Regions from separate parts of the Streptomyces sp. NPDC001450 genome, predicted to be linked through region 2. Evidence: predicted binding sites of a transcription regulator. Region 2 holds the regulator's gene; the other holds the start of a gene.
What was found. Region 2 encodes HrcA, which represses chaperone genes, less so after heat shock. Its sites were predicted from a motif close to TTNGCACTCNGNNNNNCNGAGTGCNAA; they were not measured.
Positions count from the first base shown of each region.

Region 1: groL (chaperonin GroEL) is a predicted target of HrcA. The motif match lies at 4,715-4,741, and genes of this name have one in related genera.

Region 1 covers NZ_JBSFHY010000001.1:50,397-61,873, reverse strand. Annotated here, with positions in the region: gene ACWC5O_RS00310 (hypothetical protein) at 1-123, opposite strand, end outside; gene ACWC5O_RS00305 (hypothetical protein) at 120-353, opposite strand; gene ACWC5O_RS00300 (helix-turn-helix domain-containing protein) at 470-1,309, shown strand; gene ACWC5O_RS00295 (DUF397 domain-containing protein) at 1,293-1,490, shown strand; gene ACWC5O_RS00290 (class I SAM-dependent methyltransferase) at 2,193-2,876, shown strand; gene groL (chaperonin GroEL) at 2,967-4,589, opposite strand; gene ACWC5O_RS00280 (cold-shock protein) at 4,913-5,119, opposite strand; gene ACWC5O_RS00275 (MoaD/ThiS family protein) at 5,562-5,837, opposite strand; gene thrC (threonine synthase) at 5,834-7,117, opposite strand; SAM riboswitch class I at 7,135-7,276, opposite strand; gene ACWC5O_RS00265 (glucosyl-3-phosphoglycerate synthase) at 7,435-8,406, shown strand; gene ACWC5O_RS00260 (alpha,alpha-trehalose-phosphate synthase (UDP-forming)) at 8,493-9,911, shown strand; gene otsB (trehalose-phosphatase) at 9,916-10,749, opposite strand; gene ACWC5O_RS00250 (DUF3263 domain-containing protein) at 10,952-11,176, opposite strand; gene ACWC5O_RS00245 (extracellular solute-binding protein) at 11,212-11,477, opposite strand, start outside.
Region 2 covers NZ_JBSFHY010000047.1:26,096-37,572, forward strand. Annotated here, with positions in the region: gene ACWC5O_RS37770 (SpoIIE family protein phosphatase) at 1-354, shown strand, start outside; gene hemW (radical SAM family heme chaperone HemW) at 382-1,614, shown strand; gene ACWC5O_RS37780 (hypothetical protein) at 1,682-1,909, shown strand; gene ACWC5O_RS37785 (DUF3097 domain-containing protein) at 1,887-2,756, opposite strand; gene ACWC5O_RS37790 (MBL fold metallo-hydrolase) at 2,791-3,525, opposite strand; gene hrcA (heat-inducible transcriptional repressor HrcA) at 3,689-4,705, shown strand; gene dnaJ (molecular chaperone DnaJ) at 4,706-5,842, shown strand; gene ACWC5O_RS37805 (nitronate monooxygenase) at 6,055-7,131, shown strand; gene ACWC5O_RS37810 (16S rRNA (uracil(1498)-N(3))-methyltransferase) at 7,128-7,880, shown strand; gene ACWC5O_RS37815 (VOC family protein) at 7,901-8,293, shown strand; gene ACWC5O_RS37820 (hypothetical protein) at 8,379-8,942, shown strand; gene ACWC5O_RS37825 (S41 family peptidase) at 9,051-11,477, shown strand, end outside.

The DNA.
Region 1 (11,477 bases), on a different contig from region 2:
ACAGTCCCACTCCCGGCCGCCACCCACGGGCCGAAGCTGCACATAACCTCCTACGCGCGCCATTACCTCGCCGATCCGCCCGCTCCGTACGTCGACGGCGTACGTCCCGATCTCCCCGGTCACGCATCCCCGCCCGACCGCCGCAGCACCGCCGCCAGCCGCGAGGCCACACCCAGGTTGCAGCGGCCCAGGTCGACGAGGGCATAGGGGTGACCGTGGGCGCCGGTGACCGGGTCGATCCGCAGTGAGGGGAGGATGATCCCCACGTCGTGCAGGGCCGTGCGCAGTCGCTCTACGGCTTCCGCTGCGGAGCGGGCGGGTCGGTCGTCCGCCGTCATTTCCTTCGCATCCATTGCGCCAATTCCTCCACGGTGAGTGTTCGCTTTCAACACACAGCGTGGCCATCATGCCTCTAACCTGGCCAGATACGGCGCCCCAACAACCTCGTCTGTCGGACCGGGAGTTGCACATGGCAGGACCGAAGGATCTGGACCCGTCGTCATCGCCGCGCGCTTTGCTGGGTGCGGAGTTACGGCACGCTCGCGAGCGGAAGGGGCTGAGTCAGGCCGAGTTGGGGCAGAGACTGTTCGTGAGCGGGTCGTTCATCGGGCAGTTGGAGGCCGGGACGCGGCGGATGCAGCCGGAGTACGCGCGGATGCTGGACGAAATCCTGGAGACGGACGGCTTCTTCACACGGAACCGCGAGGCTGCGGCCAAGTCGAAGTATCAGCACCACTACGCAGACGTAGTGGAGGCCGAGGCTCTGGCCACGACGATCAGGCATTATGTTCCGCTCCTGATCCCCGGACTGCTCCAGACTCCCACGTACGCGCGGGCAGTGGACCAAGTGTGGGCCGCGATGACGCCGGAGGAGACCATCAAGGAGTGGGTGGAAGGCCGTTTGGAACGGGCCCGTCTGCTCGATCACCCAACAAAGCCCGTGTTGTGGGCGGTGCTTGACGAGGCGGCGCTGCGCCGGAAAGTCGGTAGCCCGGCGGTGATGGCAGAGGCACTGCGCCATGTCGCTGGCCTGGCCCGCCGGAACCGGATCGTCATGCAGGTGGTGCCGTTCAGCGCGGGCGCGCACACGGCGATGCAGGGTGCTCTGAAGCTGATGGAGTTCGAGGACGCCCCTCCGCTGGCCTACATGGAAGGGCTGAGCACCGGACGGCTGGAGGACGACCCGGCCACTGTCACCCGACTGAGGTTCGTGTACGACCTCCTCGTGGCGTCAGCGCTCTCGCAGGAGAAGTCCCTGGCGCTCATCGAGGCGTTGGCAGAGGATTACACCCATGAGGAACATCCCTGACCCCGGCCTGAGCACGGCCGTATGGATCAAGTCGAGCTACAGCGGTGGCGACGAAAACTGCCTCGAAGTCACCCACGACTTCCCCACCCTCATCCCCATCCGAGACTCGAAGAACCCCCAAGGACCGAAGCTCTTCTTCAGCTCGGTCACCTGGGCTGCCTTCACCTCTTCTCTCAAGTGACCGTTGGGGCCGGGTCCCGGCCGGGGTTCGCGAGCAACGGTCGGCTGCGAGGGGACCCTCGGCTGACGGGCGCGGTCGCGCCTCGCCAGCACGCCGGGCCGGCTTGGCGGCCTGCGGGCGAGTGGGGGAAGGAAACCGGCCGATGGACCTGAGTGGTGCGAATGGGCCGACCTCTGCCTCGTCTGACCTGCCTGACCAGGGCATTTGCCGGGGCTGGTGGCCCGAATGCACCAATCACTCGGTGAAGCGAGGCTGAAGTGGCCTGTGTGACGGGCGGGACTCGGAGGACAGGTGCATCGCCCCGCCCACCGGCCGCAAGCCGCCAACCCGGCCCGGCCTGCCCCAACCCAGCGTTCGCGCCCCACCCACCGGCGGCCAGCCGCTATGCCAGCCCGGCGTGCAGGCGAGGCGCGAACGCGCACCTCCGCCAACGGCACAAGCGCAGCCCGCCCAAGGGCCAACCCCGCCAAGCCGCCCACTGCTCCCCGGCCGCCCGCTCGCTTCTTCCCCGTGCTGGAGCGGACCAGGTCAAGGGTGGGCCGCAGGCCCATCGCCGAAGGCGACGCGCAGCGCCCTTGACGCGGGCCGTGGAAGCACGACAATCGCCGAGAAGCGGGCGGCCCGACGGTCACTGGCCAACTCCCGAGGCTCAGGCCTCGCATCCCCGCCCTGCGAGTTGACTTCACTACGCAGACTGACCGTATGCCGAAACCCCCACTGATCTCCGCGAGCGACGAGCTGGAGCGGTCCTCCGTCGTAGCCAACAACTCCATGAACCGGGAACGCGGGCTGACCGGAGTCAACAGCTACGCCCGCGAGTTGGGCTTCGATCCCGTTGCCCGGCTGGCCGGTCGTCCCGCTCCCTCCTGGCTGGACCTGTGCAGTGGTGAGGGCCGGGCCCTGCGGGAGGCGTCCGGTGCCCTGTCGAGGGACGCTGTGCTCACCGCCGTGGATCTCGTGGGGCCGCTCGCGCCCGGGGCGCCGACACCGCCCGTCCTGGAGGAGATCGTCGCCTCCGTTTCCTCTTGGGCGCCCTCACGGACGTACGACCTCATCACCTGCGTACACGGTCTCCACTACATCGGCGATCAGCTGGGGCTCGTCTGCCGGGCCGCCTCCTGGCTCGCTCCCGACGGGCTGTTCATCGCCCACTTCGACCCCGACTCCATCCGCTGGGTCGATGGCTCACCTGCCGGGCGGGCCGTTCTTTCCGCCCTCCGCGCCGCCGGGTTCCGCTACAGCTCCCGGCACCACCGCCTCACCCTCGATGGCGCCCGCGACATCCGACCGCCGTTCCGCTACGTCGGCGCCGATCCCTCCGCCGGGCCGAACTACACGGGTCAGCCCGCAGTGGGTTCCTATTACGCGGAGACCCGCGTCGGCTGAGCCCTGAAAACGCCCGAGGGCGGCACCCCCAGCCAGAAGCTGGGAGCACCGCCCTCGGTCCATAGGACAGGCGATCAACCGTCAGGTCGATCAGAAGTCCATGTCACCGCCCGGCATGCCGCCCGGAGCGGCCGCGGCGGCCTTCTCCGGCTTGTCGGCGATGACGGCCTCGGTGGTGAGGAACAGCGCGGCGATGGAGGCGGCGTTCTGCAGGGCAGAGCGGGTCACCTTCGCCGGGTCGATGATGCCCTCGGCGACCAGGTCGACGTACTCGCCGGTCGCGGCGTTCAGGCCGTGGCCCGGGGTCAGGTTGCGCACCTTCTCCACCACGACACCGCCCTCGAGGCCGGCGTTGACGGCGATCTGCTTCAGCGGGGCCTCCAGGGCCAGCTTCACAGCGGCGGCACCGGTGGCCTCGTCGCCCTCGAGCTCCAGCTTCTCGAAGACACCGGAGGTCTGCAGCAGGGCCACGCCACCACCGGCGACGATGCCCTCCTCGACGGCGGCCTTCGCGTTGCGGACGGCGTCCTCGATGCGGTGCTTGCGCTCCTTGAGCTCCACCTCGGTGGCGGCACCGGCCTTGATGACCGCGACACCGCCGGCGAGCTTCGCCAGGCGCTCCTGCAGCTTCTCGCGGTCGTAGTCGGAGTCGCTGTTCTCGATCTCGGCGCGGATCTGGTTCACGCGGCCGCCCACCTGCTCCGAGGAGCCGGCGCCGTCGACGATGGTGGTCTCGTCCTTGGTGATGACGACCTTGCGGGCGCGGCCCAGGAGGTCCAGGGTCGCGTTCTCCAGCTTGAGGCCGACCTCCTCGGAGATGACCTCGCCGCCCGTGAGGATGGCGATGTCGCCGAGCATGGCCTTGCGACGGTCACCGAAGCCCGGGGCCTTGACGGCGACGGACTTGAAGGTGCCGCGGATCTTGTTGACGACCAGGGTCGACAGGGCCTCGCCCTCGACGTCCTCGGCGATGATCAGCAGCGGCTTGCCCGACTGCATGACCTTCTCCAGCAGCGGGAGCAGGTCCTTGACCGAGGAGATCTTGGAGTTGGCGATGAGGATGTACGGGTCCTCGAGCGACGCCTCCATGCGCTCCATGTCGGTCGCGAAGTAGGCGGAGATGTAGCCCTTGTCGAAGCGCATGCCCTCGGTGAGCTCGAGCTCCAGACCGAAGGTGTTGCTCTCCTCGACGGTGATGACGCCTTCCTTGCCGACCTTGTCCATGGCCTCGGCGATCAGCTCGCCGATCTGGGTGTCGGCGGCGGAGATGGACGCGGTGGAGGCGATCTGCTCCTTGGTCTCGACGTCCTTCGCCTGCTCCAGCAGGGCGGCGGAGACGGCCTCGACGGCCTTCTCGATACCGCGCTTCAGGGCCATCGGGTTGGCACCGGCGGCGACGTTGCGGAGGCCTTCCTTGACCAGGGCCTGGGCCAGGACGGTCGCGGTCGTCGTGCCGTCACCGGCTACGTCGTCCGTCTTCTTCGCGACTTCCTTGACCAGCTCGGCGCCGATCTTCTCGAACGGGTCCTCGAGCTCGATCTCCTTGGCGATGGAGACACCGTCGTTGGTGATCGTGGGGGCGCCCCACTTCTTCTCGAGGACGACGTTGCGGCCCTTGGGGCCGAGCGTCACCTTCACGGCGTCCGCGAGCTGGTTCATGCCGCGCTCGAGGCCGCGCCGCGCCTCCTCGTCGAACGCGATGATCTTGGCCATGTGAAGTGGTCCCTCCAGGACTGGGGGTGATTCCTTCGGACCGCGCCCGCGCCCGCGACGGACGGCTCGCCGACCTGTGGTTCCTTGCCCCACCTGGCCTGCGGGCCTCACCGACCCGGTCCTTCTTGTCACTCTCACCTTCAGAGTGCTAACGCCAATGATTAGCACTCGGCACCCTCGAGTGCAAGCGCCTCGGGCATGCCGGAGGGGGCGCTCAGCCGCGCGCGAACAGGGGCGCCGGGCATGACGAAGGGCCCGTACCCCAGGAGGTACGGGCCCTTCGAAGATGAACAGAAGAACGTCGCTGTCAGCCGACGCGTGCTTCAGCTGGTCGCCAGCCGGACCATGTCCGCCTGCGGGCCCTTCTGGCCCTGCGAGATCTCGAAGTCGACCCGCTGCCCCTCTTCCAGGGTGCGGTAACCGTCCATCTGGATCGCGCTGTAGTGGACGAAAACATCCGCACCACCGTCGACCGCGATGAAGCCGTACCCCTTCTCCGCGTTGAACCACTTGACGGTGCCCTGAGCCATGCCTAACTCCCCTATTACTGGCCCTTGCACAGATCCACACTTCGCGGACCCGGGTCAGACCTCACCCCCCATTGGTCGGGGGCGTGCGCCGGAACGCGTCGACCGCGGCTGAATGTATCTGTCCAACTGCCGTCTGCAACAGGTCAATCGGACGAGAATTCTGGACGGGCCCGGTCCGGAATCTGCCGAGAATTCGTCCGAATTCAGGGCAAGTCGGGCTCCATAAAAGGCGTAAAAGCCGCATTCAACCCGTGCACTTTGGCTGCTTCTCACCGGGGCGTACGGCATGATTCCGGGGCTTGCGACCCGCAGACCCGGCACGCGTTCCCCAACTGTACCGCGCTCAATCACGCAGAATGGCCCCCTCCGCTTCTCTCACGGAGGAGGCCATTCGATGAACATTCAGTAACCGCGGTTACCGAAGGTAATGGTCCGCTTTTGATCAGCCGCCGGCGACGGCGGGAATGATGGAGACTCCGGCACCGTCCGGGGTCGCCGTCTCCAGCCCCTGCTCGAAGCGGACGTCGTCGTCGTTGACGTACACGTTGACGAAGCGGCGCAGCTTGCCCTGGTCGTCGAGAACGCGGGCCGCGATGCCCGTGTGGTTCTTCTCCAGGTCCTCGATGACCTCGGCGAGGGTCGCACCCTCGGCGGCGACCTCGGCCTGGCCACCGGTGTAGGTGCGCAGGATGGTGGGGATGCGAACGGTCACGCTCATGCGAGGCCAGCCTCTCGGAAGGAGTCCAGGGTCGGGCGGATGGTGGCGGTGAGCCCCGTGCCGGCCACCGCGTCGAGGGTCTTGAGGCCGTCACCGGTGTTGAGGACGACCGTCGTCAGCGTCGGGTCCAGCACACCGTTCTCGATCAGCTTCTGCGTCACGCCGACCGTCACACCGCCGGCGGTCTCCGCGAAGATGCCCTCGGTCCGGGCCAGCAGCCTGATCGCGTCCACGACCTGCTCGTCGGTCACGTCCTCCACCGCGCCACCGGTACGGCGGGCGATGTCGAGGACGTACGGGCCGTCGGCCGGGTTGCCGATCGCCAGGGACTTGGCGATGGTGTTCGGCTTCTGCGGGCGGACCACGTCGTGACCGGCCTTGAAGGCGGTGGACACCGGCGAGCAGCCCTCGGCCTGGGCACCGAAGATCTTGTACGGCCTGTCCTCGACGAGCCCGAGCTTGATCAGCTCCTGCAGACCCTTGTCGATCTTCGTCAGCTGGGAGCCGGAGGCGATCGGGACCACGAGCTGGTCCGGGAGCCGCCAGCCGAGCTGCTCGCAGATCTCGTACGCCAGGGTCTTCGAGCCCTCCGCGTAGTACGGCCGCAGGTTGACGTTGACGAAGCCCCAGCCCTCGCCGGCCGGGTCACCGATCAGCTCGGAGCAGAACCGGTTCACGTCGTCGTAGTTGCCCTCGATCCCGACCAGCTCGCCGCCGTAGACCGCGGCCATGACGACCTTGCCCTGCTCCAGGTCGTGCGGGATGAACACGCAGGAGCGGAAGCCGGCGCGGGCGGCGGCGGCGCCGACGGCACCGGCGAGGTTGCCGGTCGAGGAGCAGGAGAGCGTGGTGAAGCCGAAGGCGCGCGCGGCCTCCAGGGCCTGGGCCACCACCCGGTCCTTGAAGGAGTGCGTCGGGTTGCCGGAGTCGTCCTTCACGTACAGCCCGCCGGTGACGCCCAGCTCGCGGGCCAGGTTGTCGGCCTTGACGAGCTTGGTCCAGCCCGGGTTGATGTTGGGCTTGTCGGCCACGTCGGCGGGGACGGGCAGCAGCGGCGCGTAACGCCAGATGTTCGCGGGGCCGGACTCGATGCGCCCCCGCAGCTCTTCGGTGTCGTACGCGGAGAAGTCGTAGGCGATCTCCAGCGGGCCGAAACACTCCTCGCAGGCGAACACCGGCCCGAGGGGCACCCGGTGACCGCACTCGCGACAGCTCAGGGCCGCGGCGGGGCCGAGGTCTACGGTGGGATTGCTGGTGCTTGCAACAGTCTGCACAGCCATGGAGGCGAGGCCCTTTCTCCTCATCTTCCTCACGACGCATCTCGCCGTGAGACGGATTTGGCACCTTCCCTAGCCGGGAGCCTCGCTGGAGAACGAGAACCGACTGGAGGGTTGCCGGGGCTTCATCGGGCCGTGTCCCTCTGCCCCTCTGGATGAGCTGTATGTGGTTGTCAACGCCCGTTGACCCCGACATGCGATGGTCACCGGCGTTGTTCAAGACTGTAACCGAAGGCCAGGACAGTTGAGATAGTCGTCCGAACCGCGAGATGGATCACACGGTCACCCCATGTGATCACGACAGTGAGGAGCCGCAGACCGTGCTGGAAGAAGTCGAGCGCTGGCTGGCCACCCGCTCCTGGTCCGTGACCGATCGTCCGCTCCACCGGATACTCGCCGCCAAGCAGCGCACCGGTCAGTCCGTCTCCGTCGTCCTGCCCGCGCTGAACGAGGAGAAGACGGTCGGCGACATCGTCGCGATCATCCGTCACGACCTCATGCAGCAGGTCCCGCTCGTCGACGAGATCGTCGTCGTCGACTCCGGGTCCACCGACCACACCTCCGAGGTCGCCGCCTCCGCGGGCGCGCGGGTCGTCCACCGCGACGAGATCCTCCCGCGCATCCCGGCCGTCCCCGGCAAGGGCGAGGTGCTGTGGCGCTCCCTGCTGGTGACCAGCGGGGACATCATCTGCTTCATCGACGCCGACCTGAAGGAGTTCTCCTCCGACTTCGTCTCCGGCATCGTCGGCCCCCTGCTCACCGAACCGGGCGTCGACCTGGTCAAGGCGATGTACGACCGCCCGCTCGGCGCTGAGCTGGATTCGCTCGCCTCCGGCAGGACGGCCGGGCAGGGCGGCCGGGTCACCGAACTCATGGCCCGCCCGCTGCTGAACATGCACTGGCCGCAGCTGGCCGGTTTCGTGCAGCCGCTCGGCGGCGAGTACGCGGCCCGCCGCTCGCTGCTCGAACAGCTCCCCTTCCCGGTCGGCTACGGCGTCGAGCTGGGCATGCTGGTCGACGCCCTGCACCTGGTGGGCCTGGACGCCCTCGCCCAGGTCGACGTCGGCGTGCGCAAGCACCGCCACCAGGACGGCCAGGCGCTCGGCCGGATGGCCGCGGCGATCTACCGCACGGCACAGCTCAGGCTCGCCCGCGGGCACCTGATCCGGCCGTCGCTGACCCAGTTCGAGCGGGGCGAGGACGGGTTCGAGCCACGCACCTACTCGGTGGACACCGAGGAGCGGCCGCCGATGGCGGAGATCGCGGAGTACGCGGCGCGCCGGGTGGCGTGAGGGGCGCACGAAAACGGCTGTATACAGCCCCCTTCCGGGGCAGACCGTACGTTTGAGCGTTTCCGGGCCGGGCTAGGTTGAGGACCATGGCTTCCGCGCACACTGCTGATGTGCTGGTCGCGTCCAACCGCGGCCCGGTTTCGTACGAGGTGCACGAGGACGGCTCGCTGCTCGCCAAACGGGGCGGCGGCGGGCTGGTCTCGGGGCTGTCGGCCATCGGGCCGAACCACAATGCGGTGTGGGTGTGCGCCGCGCTGGGCGGCGGCGACCGCGAGGCGGTACGGCGCGCGGGCGGCGGGCTGCTGCCGGCCGAGGAGACCGGCGGGCAGCGGGTGCGGATGCTCGGCATCGACCCGACCGTGTTCTCCGACGCGTACAACGGCATCGCCAACTCGGTGCTGTGGTTCGTCCACCACATGCTGTACCAGACCCCGCTGGAGCCGGTCTTCGACGCGGAGTTCCGGCGGCAGTGGGCGTCGTACGAGGCGTACAACCGCGCCTTCGCCGAGGCGCTGGCCGAGGAGGCGGCGGAGGGCGCCGCGGTGCTCGTCCAGGACTACCACCTGGCCCTCGCCCCCCGGATGCTCCGCCGGCTCCGCCCCGACCTGCGCATCGGCCACTTCTCGCACACCCCGTGGGCCCCGCCGGACTACTTCCGCCTGCTGCCGGACGACATCGCGGCCGAGCTGCTGACCGGCATCCTGGGCGCGGACCGGGCCGCGTTCCTGACCCGGCGGTGGGCGGACGCGTTCACCGACTGCTGTCACGCGGTGCTGGGCCCCGGCATCCCGTCCGGGACCCGGATCGGTGTGCACGGGCTCGGAGCGGACGCGGACTTCCTGCGCGAGCGGGCGCACCGGCCGGACGTGGACGCACGGATGGCCGCGCTGCGGGAGGAGATCGGCGAGGGACGCCGGACGATCGTGCGGGTGGACCGCACCGAGCTGTCCAAGAACATCGTGCGCGGCCTGCTGGCGTACCGGCAGCTGCTGGAGGACCACCCCGAGTGGCGCGAACGGGTGGTCCATCTCGCGTTCGCCTACCCGTCCCGGCAGGACCTCCCCGTCTACCGGGAGTACACGGCCGAGGTGCAGCGGGTCGCTGAGACGATCAACTCCGTGTACGGGACGGCGGGTTGGACCCCCGTCGTGCTGCACGTCAAGGACGACTTCGCCCGCTCCCTGGCCGCGTACCGGCTCGCGGACGTGGCGCTGGTCAACCCGATCCGGGACGGCATGAACCTGGTCGCCAAGGAGGTGCCGGTCGTCTCCGACGAGGGGTGCGCGCTGGTGCTGTCGCGGGAGGCGGGGGCGTGCGAGGAGCTGGGCGAGGACGCGATCGTGGTGAACCCGTACGACATCGGGGGGACCGCGAGGGCGTTGCACGAGGCGCTGAGCCTGCCGGCGGGTGAGCGGGCGGAACGCTCGAAGAGGCTGGCCGTGGCCGCTACGGCGTTGCCGCCTGCTCAGTGGTTCCTGGATCAGCTGGGTGCACTGGAGCGGTAGCGGGTCAGGGCATGTGTGCCGCCAGGGCGCGTAGGAGGGCTACGACTCCCTCCGGGCCGTCCACCACCACGTCCGCCCGTTCCGCCAGTTCCGTGACCTCCGTGCTGCCACTGCAGACCAGGAGGCCGGGGACGCCGTCGGAGCGGAGTTCGTCGACGGCCGCGTAGGCGGGGAGGTCGCCGAGGTCGTCGCCGGCGTAGAGGACGGACTCGGCGCCGGTGGCGCGGACGTGGTCGAGGAGGGCGACGCCCTTGTCCATGCCCGGCGGGCGGAGTTCGAGGACCAGCCGGCCGGGCTCGACGATCAGGCCGTGCCGGGTGGCGAGGTCGGCGAGGGGGCCGCGCAGGGCCTCGAACGCGGCCTGCGGGTCGTCGGCACGGCGGGTGTGGACGGCGACGGCGCGCCCCTTCTCCTCGATCCAGGTGCCGTGCCCGGCGCCGACGCGCTCCAGGAGGCCCGGGAGCTCGGCGCGGACCGCGGCGACGCCGGGGTGGGGTGGGGGTGCGGTGACCGTGTTCGTCGCGGCGTCCCAGCGTTCGGCGCCGTAGTGGCCGAGGACGACGAGGTGTTCCAGGCCGGGGGTGCCTGCGAAGCCGCCGTGCCGTACCGCCACCTCGGCGGGTCTGCCGGTGACCACGGCCACGGAGGCGACCTTGGGGGCGAGGGTGGCCAGTGCGGGGACGGCGTCGGGGTGGGCTCGGGCCTGCTCGGGGTCTTCGACGATCGGGGAGAGTGTGCCGTCGAAGTCGAGTCCGATCACTGCTGAGCGGGGCTTTGCGAGCAGCGCCTGCAGTCCATCCCGGCCGGCCTTGGTCGCCGGGGTCGGCAGAAGGTCCATACCGCGACAGTATCCAGCGCAGGGGCTGGTCACTCCTGGGGCTCCGCCCCAGACCCCGCCAGGGGCTCCGCCCCTGGACCCCGTTTCCCACCGCCCACCCGACTCGGTCGGCTGAGAAGGCGCCCTGGCCGGCTGGGGTGGGTGGGGAAAGGCTGGGTGAGTCGGCGCCCAGCTCAAGTGCGTCGGCGCCGGGTCCCGGGGGTCAGCGTTCGGAGCGGCGTGCCTCCCGGACTCGGCGCAGGCGGTTCACCGTCACCGGGTCCACGGCCAGTGCCCTCTCGTCGTCCAGTAGGGCGTTGAGGAGCTGGTAGTAGCGGACCGGGGCAAGGCCCAGTTCCTCGCGGATGGCTCGTTCCTTCGCGCCGGGGCCGGGGAAGGGCCGGCGCTCCAGCGCGAGGATGGCCTTTTCGCGGGTGCCCAGTTCCATGTGGGCCACCGTAACGCCGGGCACCGACAGCCGGGTCAGCTCACGTCGCTGCTGTCCGCCTCGGTCGCCGTCGCCTGGAGGCGGGTCAGGACACCGACGGGGCTGCCGCCGGGGGCGACCGCCTGGCCGATCTCCTTCTTCACGGCCGCGCTGACCGCCGCCCAGGAGGTCTTGCCGACGGGGTACAGCTCGGAGATCGGAAGCTGGTCGAGGAAGGGGTGCAGGTCCTTGTCGGGGGCGGAGTCCGACTCGGTCATGGTGTTGGACGCGGAGCCCGTGACCGGGAGGAGTCCGTACTCGC
Region 2 (11,477 bases):
TGCACCCTCGCCTCCGCCGGACACCCCCTGCCACTGCTGCTGCGCCCCGACGGCGAGGTGCGCACCGCCGCCCGCCCGCAGACCCTGCTGGGCGTCGTGGAGGACGAGACCTACACCAGCGAGACCATCGAGCTGGGGCCCGGCGACAGCCTGCTGTGCGTCACCGACGGGGTGACCGAGCGCCGCTCCGGCTCCCGCCAGTTCGACGACGGCGACGGGCTCGCGCGGGCCCTGTCCGGCTGTGCGGGTCTGAGCGCCGACTTGATCGCGGAGAGGATACGCCGTCTGGTGCACGACTTCGGCGGCGGTCTGCCGGAGGACGACCTGGCCCTGCTGGTGCTCCAGGCGGAGTGACCGGCGTCGTACGGGACAATGGGGGACATGCCTTCCGCACTCCCCGACGGCGAGCCGGTCCCCGACGACGGCGCGCTGCCCGCCTCCGCGCTCGCCGGCGCCGCCGACCGACCCCTCGGGTTCTACCTGCACGTCCCGTACTGCGCGACCCGCTGCGGCTACTGCGACTTCAACACGTACACCGCGACCGAGCTGCGCGGCACCGGCGGCGTGCTCGCCTCCCGGGACAACTACGCGGACACGCTGATCGACGAGATCCGACTGGCGCGGAAGGTCCTGGGTGACGACCCGCGCCAGGTGCGTACGGTGTTCGTCGGGGGCGGTACTCCGACGCTGCTGGCCGCCGACGATCTCGTACGGATGCTGGGGGCGATCCGGGACGAGTTCGGTCTGGCGCCGGACGCGGAGATCACGACGGAGGCGAACCCGGAGTCGGTCGACCCCGCGTACCTCACGACACTCCGGGAGGGCGGCTTCAACCGGATCTCCTTCGGCATGCAGAGCGCGAAGCAGCACGTGCTGCGCGTGCTCGACCGCACGCACACCCCGGGCCGTCCCGAGGCATGCGTGGCGGAGGCGCGGGCCGCGGGCTTCGAGCACGTCAACCTGGACCTGATCTACGGCACGCCGGGGGAGTCGGACGACGACTGGCGGGCCTCGCTGGAAGCGGCGCTGGGGGCGGGGCCCGACCACATCAGCGCGTACGCGCTGATCGTCGAGGAGGGCACCCAGCTGGCGAGAAGGATCCGCCGGGGCGAGGTCCCGATGACGGACGACGACGTCCACGCCGATCGCTATCTGATCGCCGAGGAGATGCTGTCCGCGGCCGGCTTCGACTGGTACGAGGTCTCCAACTGGGCCACCTCGGAGGCGGCCCGCTGCCTGCACAACGAGCTGTACTGGCGGGGTGCGGACTGGTGGGGCGCCGGGCCGGGGGCGCATTCGCACGCGGGCGGGGTGCGGTGGTGGAACGTCAAGCATCCGGGGGCGTACGCGGCGGCCCTCGCCTCCGGCCGTTCACCGGGGGCGGGGCGGGAACTGCTGTCTGAGGAGGACCGGCGGGTGGAGCGCATCCTGCTGGAGCTAAGGCTGCGGGAGGGGGCGCCGCTGTCCCTGCTGAAGGAAGAGGGGCTCGCGGCGTCCCGGCGGGCCCTGGCGGACGGACTGCTCCAGGAGGGGCCGTACGACGAGGGGCGGGCCGTGCTGACGTTGCGAGGGCGGTTGTTGGCGGATGCGGTGGTGCGGGACTTGGTGGACTGATCACTCCGGCGGGGGAATCGGTGTGCGAGTCGGGTTTGGCTGCCGCGCTGGTTCGTAGGGTGCGGCTGTGAATGATCTCGACATGATCAAGTTCTTCGAGGAGCTGGAACCCCCCGAAGGCATCAGGGCGGAGCTGCTGCGGAGGACCATCGTGATGACGCCGAGTCCGGATCCGGTGCACGCACTGTGCCATGACGGGGCCGATGAACCGATGCCGTTGGAACCTCTCGGCATCGAACTGGACACCAGCGAATTCGCCACGTACGAGAAGGTCAGGCCTCACCGCTACCCGTGACGAAGTCGATCAGCTCCTCCACTCGCCCCAGCAACTCGGGCTCCAGGTCCTTGTAAGACCCCACACGCTGCAGAATCGCCTGCCACACCGCGCCGGTGTTCTCCGACGGCCACCCCAGAGCCCGGCACACCCCCGTCTTCCAGTCCTCCCCGCGCGGCACCCGGGGCCAGCCGGGAATCCCCAGGGACGACGGCTTCACGGCCTCCCAGACGTCGATGTACGGGTGACCGACCACCAGCGCGTGCTCGCTCGTCACCGACTCGGCGATGCGCCACTCCTTCGTGCCCGGGACGAGGTGGTCCACGAGTACGCCCAGGCGGGCATCCGGACCCGGCGCGAACTCGGCCACGATCGCCGGCAGGTCGTCCACGCCCTCCAGGTACTCCACGACCACGCCCTCGACGCGCAGGTCGTCACCCCACACCTTCTCGACCAGTTCGGCGTCGTGCCGGCCCTCGACGTAGATGCGGCCGGCCCGGGCCACGCGCGCGCGTGCGCCGGGGACGGCCACCGAACCGGACGCCGTACGGGTGGGCCGTACCGGACCCGACGCGGGCCGCACCAGGGTGACCACCCTGCCCTCCAGCAGGAAGCCGCGCGGTTCCAGCGGGAACACCCGGTGCTTGCCGAAGCGGTCCTCCAGCGTCACCGTGCCCGCCTCACAGCGGATCACCGCGCCGCAGAAACCGGTGCCGGGCTCCTCGACCACCAGACCGGGCTCCGCCGGGACCTCCGGCACGGGCTCGGGCTTCTTCCACGGCGGGGTCAGGTCCGGCGAGTACGTGCGAGGGCGTGGGCTCGAAGGGCCCTCGTTGGAAGGGCGGTGGTGGGAGACGGGTGGGCGCATTCGGATGACGATAGGAGAAGCCGCCGACCAGCACTCACGACACGCCGAAACGCGCCGCCAGCTCGTCGCGTTGGCGTCGTACGAACGCCGCGTCGACCACCGCTCCGTGACCGGGCACGTACAGCGCGTCCTCGCCGCCGAGGGCGAGCAGCCGGTCGAGGGCGTCGGGCCAGCGGGACGGTACGGCGTCCGGGCCCGCCTGGGGTTCACCGGACTCCTCCACCAGGTCGCCGCAGAAGACGATCTCCGCGGCGCCGGAGACCGAGCCGGGGACGAAGACCGCGAGATCGTGGGCCGTGTGGCCGGGGCCCACGTTGGCCAGCAGCGCCTGCCGGCCGTCGCCGAGGTCCAGCGTCCACTCGCCCGAGACCAGGTGGCGGGGAGGGGCGAGGGCGGCGACGGCCTCGTCCGCGTCCGCGGCCGGCAGGCCGTGCCGGACCGCGTCCCGGCGCAGCTCTTCGCGTTCGTACGCGAACACCGCGTCGATGCCCACCGCCGCGTACGTCCGGGCCCCGGCGAAGGCGGCCGCGCCGAAGACGTGGTCGAAGTGGGGATGGGTGAGCGCGAGATGGGTCACACCGTGCCCCGCCAGCCGCTCCGCCGACGCCCGTAGCCGCTCGCCCTCGGCCGTGCTCGACCCGGCGTCCACCACCAGCGCCGTACCCGCCCCGAGAACCAGGCCCACGGTGCAGTCCCAGCCGGGCAGCCGGCACCGTCCGACCCCGGGCGCCAGCCGCTCCCACCCCAGCTCTTCCCAAGTCACCGTCATACCGCGACGCTAGCGGTATCAACCTGGTACGGCGGGACCGACCTTGCCCAGTGAGTACCCCACGCCCGTACACTGGGCTGGGGAAGGCTGGCACTCGGACACGCAGAGTGCCAGGCGGCCGACCGGAAGAGCCGAGGGGACGACATGCTGGAGGTGCGCGCGAATGCTGAGTGAACGCAGGCTTCAGGTGCTGCGCGCCATCGTCCAGGACTATGTGGGCACCGAGGAGCCGGTGGGCTCGAAAGCGCTCACCGAGCGGCACAACCTCGGCGTCTCACCGGCGACCGTGCGCAACGACATGGCGGCCCTGGAGGACGAGGGGTTCATCGCCCAGCCGCACACCAGTGCCGGGCGTATCCCCACCGACAAGGGCTACCGGCTGTTCGTGGACAAGCTCGCGGGCGTCAAGCCGATGTCCGCGCCCGAGCGCCGGGCGATCCAGAACTTCCTCGAGGGCGCCGTCGACCTCGACGACGTCGTGGCGCGCACGGTACGGCTGCTCGCGCAGCTGACCCGGCAGGTCGCCGTCGTGCAGTACCCGTCCCTGACCCGGTCCACCGTGCGGCACGTGGAGCTGCTCTCGCTCGCCCCCGCGCGGGTGATGCTCGTGCTGATCACGGACACCGGCCGGGTCGAGCAGCGGATGGTCGACTGCCCGGCGCCCTTCGGTGAGGCGTCCCTGGCGGACCTCAGGGCCCGGCTGAACAGCCGGGTCGCGGGCCGCAGGTTCACCGACGTGCCGCGTCTGGTCGAGGACCTGCCCGAGGCCTTCGACGTCGAGGACCGCGGTACGGTCTCCGCCGTGCTCTCCACCCTGCTGGAGACACTGGTCGAGGAGAACGAGGAGCGGCTGATGATCGGCGGCACCGCCAATCTCGCCCGCTTCGGACATGACTTCCCCCTCGTGATCCGGCCCGTCCTGGAGGCCCTTGAGGAGCAGGTCGTGCTCCTCAAGCTCCTCGGCGAGGCGAAGGATTCGGGCATGACCGTGCGCATCGGGCACGAGAACGCCCACGAGGGACTCAACTCCACCTCCGTCGTGTCGGTCGGCTACGGTTCGGGCGGCGAGGCGGTTGCCAAGCTAGGCGTGGTCGGACCGACCCGCATGGACTACCCGGGAACGATGGGAGCGGTACGCGCAGTGGCACGGTACGTCGGACAGATCCTGGCGGAGTCGTAAGTGGCCACGGACTACTACGCCGTTCTCGGCGTGCGCCGCGACGCGTCGCAGGATGAGATCAAGAAGGCGTTCCGTCGGCTCGCGCGCGAGCTGCACCCGGACGTCAACCCGGATCCGAAGACCCAGGAGCGGTTCAAGGAGATCAACGCCGCTTACGAGGTGCTGTCGGACCCGCAGAAGAAGCAGGTCTACGACCTCGGCGGCGACCCGCTCTCCCAGTCGGGCGGCGCCGGTGCGGGCGGCTTCGGGGCAGGTGGCTTCGGCAACTTCTCCGACATCATGGACGCGTTCTTCGGTACGGCGTCGCAGCGCGGCCCGCGCTCGCGCACCCGGCGCGGCCAGGACGCGATGATCCGCATCGAGGTCGAGCTGGACGAGGCGGCCTTCGGGACGACCAAGGACATCCAGGTCGACACCGCGATCGTCTGCAACACCTGTAACGGTGAGGGTGCCGCTCCCGGCACGTCCGCCCAGACGTGTGACATGTGCCGCGGCCGTGGTGAGGTCTCCCAGGTGACCCGGTCCTTCCTGGGCCAGGTCATGACCTCCCGCCCCTGCCCCCAGTGCCAGGGCTTCGGCACGGTCGTGCCGACCCCGTGCCCGGAGTGCGCGGGCGACGGCCGGGTCCGCTCCCGGCGCACGCTCACCGTCAAGATCCCGGCCGGTGTCGACAACGGCACCCGCATCCAGCTGGCCGGCGAGGGCGAGGTCGGCCCCGGTGGCGGTCCGGCCGGTGACCTGTACGTCGAGATCCACGAGCTGCCGCACCAGACCTTCCAGCGGCGCGGCGACGACCTGCACTGCACGGTCACGATCCCGATGACGGCGGCGGCCCTCGGCACCAAGGTGCCGCTGGAGACCCTGGACGGCATGGAGGAGGTCGACATCCGGCCCGGCACCCAGTCCGGCCAGTCGATCCCGCTGCACAACCGGGGCGTCACGCACCTGCGCGGCGGCGGCCGGGGCGACCTGATCGTCCACGTCGAGGTCACGACCCCGACCAAGCTCGACCCCGAGCAGGAGCGACTGCTGCGCGAGCTGGCGAAGCTGCGCGGCGAGGAGCGTCCGCAGGGGCAGTTCCAGCCGGGTCAGCAGGGGCTCTTCTCGCGGTTGAAGGACGCTTTCAATGGGCGCTGACGCCGGCTGATGCGGCGGCCGGGGGTCCGGGGGTTGGCTCCCGGGCAGGCACGGTCAGCCGGGTCAGCAGGGCCTGTTCTCCCGCCTGAAGGACGCTTTCAACGGGCGCTGAGCCATCGTCTGCGGGGTGCTCCAGCACCCCGCATGCCGGTGTCCTATGCCGTGGGAAGCCCGGATTCGGACTTGTTCGAAGGACGTGACAACATGCCGTCATGTCCTCCGCACTGACCGATCTCTTCCCCCACCCGATCGTGCAGGCCCCCATGGCGGGCGGTGTCTCCGTCCCGCAGCTCGCCGCCGCCGTGTCCGAGGCGGGCGGTCTCGGGTTCCTCGCCGCCGGATACAAGACCGCCGACGGCATGTACCAGGAGATCAAGCAGCTGCGGGGGATCACGAGCCGCCCCTTCGGCGTGAACCTCTTCATGCCCCAGCCCGAGTATGCAGAGTCGGGCGCCGTCGAGATCTACGCCCACCAGCTGGCCGGTGAGGCCGCCTGGTACGAGACCGAGCTGGGCGACCCCGACAGCGGCCGGGACGACGGCTACGACGCCAAGCTCGCCGTCCTCCTCGACAACCCGGTGCCGGTGGTCTCCTTCCACTTCGGCGTCCCGAGCCGGGACGTCCTCGACTCCCTGCGCCGTGCCGGCACCTTCACCCTGGTCACCGCCACCACCGCCGAGGAGGCTCTCGCGGTCGAGCGGGCCGGCGCGGACGCGGTGATCGCGCAGGGCGTGGAGGCCGGCGGCCACCAGGGCACCCACCGGGACGTCCCGGAGAACGACGGCTCCGGCATCGGACTGCTCTCGCTGATCGCCCAGATCCGGGAGGCCGTGAGCATCCCGGTCGTCGCCGCCGGCGGCCTCATGCGCGGCAGCCAGATCGCCGCCGTCCTCGCGGCGGGCGCGAGCGCGGCCCAGCTGGGCACGGCGTTCCTCGCCACCCCCGAGTCCGGCGCCAGCGCCCTGCACAAGCAGGCGCTGACCAACCCCCTGTTCGCCCGCACCGAGTTGACCCGCGCCTTCTCCGGCCGCCCGGCGCGCGGCCTGGTCAACCGCTTCCTGCGCGAACACGGCCCGTACGCCCCCGCCGCCTACCCCGAGATCCACCACCTGACCTCACCGCTGCGCAAGGCCGCCGCCAAGGCCGGGGACGCGCAGGGCATGGCGCTGTGGGCGGGCCAGGGCCACCGGATGGCCCGCGAGCTGCCGGCCGGGGAGCTGGTGCAGGTTCTCGTCGGCGAGATGGATGCGGCGAGGACAGCGCTGTCGGACGGAGGTGACGGGCGATGACGGCTCCGGTCTTCGTCGTCGACTCCCTGGAGGGCGTGGGCCCCGGATCGATCATCGACGTGACGGGCCCCGAGGGGCGGCACGCGGTCTCCGTACGGCGGTTGCAGTCCGGTGAGGACGTGGTGATCACCGACGGGAAGGGCCGGGGGGCGGCCGGGGTCGTCCTCAGCGCGTCGGGGAAGGACCACCTGGTCGTCGAGCCCTTCGAGTTCCCGGTGGAACCCGAGCCGAGCCCCCGTATCACCGTCGTCCAGGCTCTCCCCAAGGGCGACCGCGGTGAACTGGCCGTGGAGACGATGACCGAGACCGGCGTCGACGCGATCGTGCCCTGGTCGGCTGCCCGCTGCATCACCCAGTGGAAGGGCGACCGGGGCCTCAAGGCGCTCGCCAAGTGGCGGGCCACCGCGCGCGAGGCCGGCAAGCAGTCCCGTCGCCTGCGCTTCCCGGAGGTGGCGGACGCGGCGACGAGCAAGCAGGTTGCCGCACTTCTCGCCAAAGCCGACTTCGCCGCCGTCCTGCACGAGGACCGCGACTACGGCAGCGAGCCGCTCGCGACCGCCGAACTCCCCGCCACGGGCGAGATCGTGCTGGTCGTCGGGCCCGAAGGCGGTGTCTCCCCCGAAGAGCTGGCACTCTTCGAGGATGTGGGCGCGAAGGCCTACCGGCTCGGGCGCAGCGTGCTGCGCACGTCGACCGCGGGCACCGCGGCCACCGCGCTGCTCATGGGCCGCACCGGCCGCTGGTCCTGACCCGAACCTGGGGGAACACGATGGAACTCGCACAGGTGCGGCTCCTCGTCACCGACTTCGCCGCCTGCTACCACTTCTACGCCGAAGTCCTCGGCCTCAAGCCGCAGTCCGGCGCCGCCGAGGGCCCGTACGAGAAGTTCAGCCCCCACGCCGGCTCCGCCGGGATCGCCCTGCAGGACCGCGCCATGATGGCCGAGATCCTGAACGAACTGGGTGACCCGGCCAACGGCCACCGCTCCCTGGTCGTCCTGCGTGTCGACGACCTCGACGCCTACTGCGAGCAGATCACCTCCCGCGGCGCCACCCTGCTCCACGGCCCGGCCCCCATGACCGACCGCATGCGCGTGGCCCACCTCAAGGACCCCGAGGGCAACCTGGTGGAACTCCAGGAGTGGCTGCTGCTGCGCGGCTGAGATCATCCGATGGTGACCGCTCCGAACTGACGAGTGACCGTATGTGGCCTTCCCCCGTGCGCGGGCCGGTGGCACGCTGCCCTGCATGGGGGTGTTGAGGCGGATTCGGTGTCGGGTGCGGCCCGTGCGTGTGCTGAGTGCGGCCGGGCTCGTCGTGGTGGCTGTGGGGGCGGTCGTGGGGTGCCAGCCGGGGGGTCTCGGTTCGGCCGCGGTGGCGTACACCACCGACACGACCGCCACCGCCGAGCTGAAAAGGCAGCATGTGAAGGTGAGTTGGCTCACCTGCACCGGGAACTACGGCAGCTCGGGCGGCCGCACGCCCGGGAGGGCGCCCTCGCCGACGGAGACCACCGTCGTCTCCGTCGACTGTCAGGGGCAGACCGACGACTTGCGGAAGATCACCGTCGTCGGGGTGGTGACCAAGGCCGTCGACGGCGCCTGTGTGCGCGGGGATCTGACGGCCCGGGTCGAGGGCAAGCAGGTGTTCCACGTCGGCGGGCTCGGCAACTGCAACGCCAAGCCAGGGCCGACGTACGCTCCGCCCGTCACCTACCGGCCCTCCGGCGGGCAGCCGACCGTCACCGTGACCGTGACCCGGACGATCTGGTGCAAGGGCGACCCGACCTGCTGGCCCGCGCAGGGCAAGTGATCGAAACCGGGGGCGCGCGCGGCGGTCGCTGCGTAAAGTGACGGGGTGACTAAGGGCGCTTCGACGGGATCCTCCGGCTACCTCCGATTCCCCCACCTCCACGGCGACTTGGTGACCTTCATCGCCGAGGACGACGTGTGGCTCGCACCCCTGGACGGCGGGCGGGCCTGGCGGGTCAGTGCCGACAACGTGCCGGTGACCCACCCCCGCGTCTCGCCCGACGGTACGACCGTCGCCTGGACCTCCACGCGCAACGGCGCCCCCGAGGTGCACATCGCCCCGGTCGCCGGAGGGCCCGCCAAGCGGCTGACGTACTGGGGGAGTTCGAAGACCCAGGTGCGCGGCTGGACCCCGGACGGCCAGGTCCTCGCGGTCAGCACCCAGGGCCAGGCGAGCCTGCGCCGCAGCTGGGCGCGGGCGATCCCGCTGGACGGCGGACCCGCCACCACGCTGCCCTACGGGCCGGTCGGCGACGTCGTGTACGGCCCGCACACCGTGCTGCTGTCCGCCCCGATGGGCCGCGAGGCCGCCTGGTGGAAGCGCTACCGGGGCGGCACGGCAGGCAAGTTGTGGATCGACCGTGCCGCCGAAGGTGAAGAAGGTACCGGCGAGTTCGTGCGGCTGCACGAGGAGCTGGACGGGAACATCGAGTACCCGCTGTGGGCGGGGGACCGGATCGCGTTCCTGTCCGATCACGAGGGCACCGGAGCCCTCTACTCCTCCCTTGCCGACGGGTCCGACCTGCGGCGTCACACTCCCCTCGACGGCTTCTACGCCCGGCACGCCGCCTCGGACGGCCGCCGGGTCGTCTACTGCAGCGCAGGCGAACTCTGGCTCCTCGACGACCTCGACGGCGCAGAACCGCGCCGCCTGGACGTCCGGCTCGGCGGCGCGCGCGTCGACCTGCAGCCCCACCCGGTGAACGCCTCCCGCTGGTTCGGCCACGCCGCCCCCGACCACACCGCGCGCGGCAGCGCGGTCGCCGTGCGCGGCGCGGTCCACTGGGTCACCCACCGCTCCGGCCCGGCCCGCGCGCTGGCCGCACAGCCCGGCGTACGGGCCCGGCTGCCGCGCACCTTCCGCGCGGACGGCGAGGAATGGGTGGTGTGGGTGACGGACGCCGAGGGCGAGGACGCCCTGGAGTTCGCGCCCGCCACCGGCGTCGCACCCGGCGCCGTCCCGCGCCGGATCGCCGCCGGACAGCTCGGCCGCGTCCTGGAGCTGGCCATGGCCCCCGACGGCAGCCGAGCCGCCGTCGCCTCGCACGACGGCCGGCTGCTGCTGGTCGAACGCGAGACCGGCGAGGTCCGCGAGGTGGACCGCAGCGAGGACGGGGACGTCAGCGGCCTCGCCTTCTCGCCCGACTCCGGCTGGCTCGCCTGGTCCCACCCCGGCCCGCATCCGCTCTGCCAGCTCCGCATCGCCCACACCACGGACCTGTCGGTCACCGAGGCGACCCCGCTGCGCTTCCAGGACTACGCGCCCGCCTTCACCCTGGACGGCAAGCACCTCGCCTTCCTCTCCAGCCGCTCCTTCGACCCGGTCTACGACGAGCACGTCTTCGACCTGGCCTTCGTCGAGGGCGTCCGCCCGTACCTGATCACCCTCGCCGCGACCACGCCGTCCCCGTTCGGGCCGCACCGGCACGGCCGGCCCTTCGGGACCCCGGACAAGGAGGAGACCCCTGACGCCGAGGGCACCCCGGCGACCCGGATCGACCTCGACGGCCTCGCCGACCGCATCGTGCCCTTCCCGGTCGAGGCCGGCCGCTACGCCAACCTGCGGGCCGCCAAGGACGGCGTGCTGTGGCTGCGCTACCCGGTGCGCGGCGTCCTCGGCGCCTCCCGGGCCACTCCCGACGACCCGGACCCCAAGACCGAGCTGGAGCGCTACGACCTCGCCCAGCAGCGCCTGGAGCACCTCGCCGCCGACGCCGACTACTTCGAGGTCAGCGGCGACGGCAAGCGGGTGCTGCTGTGGACCGACACCCGCCTCAAGGTCGTACCGGCCGACCGGCGCGGCTCCGACGACGAGGACAGCGACTCGAACATCACCGTCGACCTGAGCCGGATCCGGCAGACCGTCGACCCGGCCGCCGAATGGCGGCAGATGTACGACGAGACGGGCCGCATCATGCGGGACAACTTCTGGCGGCCGGACATGAGCGGCGTCGACTGGAACGGCGTCCTCGACCGCTACCGCCCCCTCCTCGGCCGCCTCGCCACCCACGACGACCTGGTGGACCTCCTGTGGGAGGTGCAGGGCGAACTCGGCACCTCGCACGCCTACGTCACCCCGCACGGCGGCTTCGGCAACGGCGCCCGGCAGGGCCTGCTCGGCGCCGACATCTCCCGCCACGCGGACGGCAGTTGGCGCATCGACCGCATCCTGCCCGCGGAGACCTCCGACCCGCAGGCCCGCTCCCCGCTCGCCGCGCCCGGTGTCGCCGTGCGCCCCGGGGACGCGATCGTCGCGGTCGCCGGACAGCCGGTCGACCCGGTCACCGGCCCCGGCCCGCTGCTGATCGGTACGGCA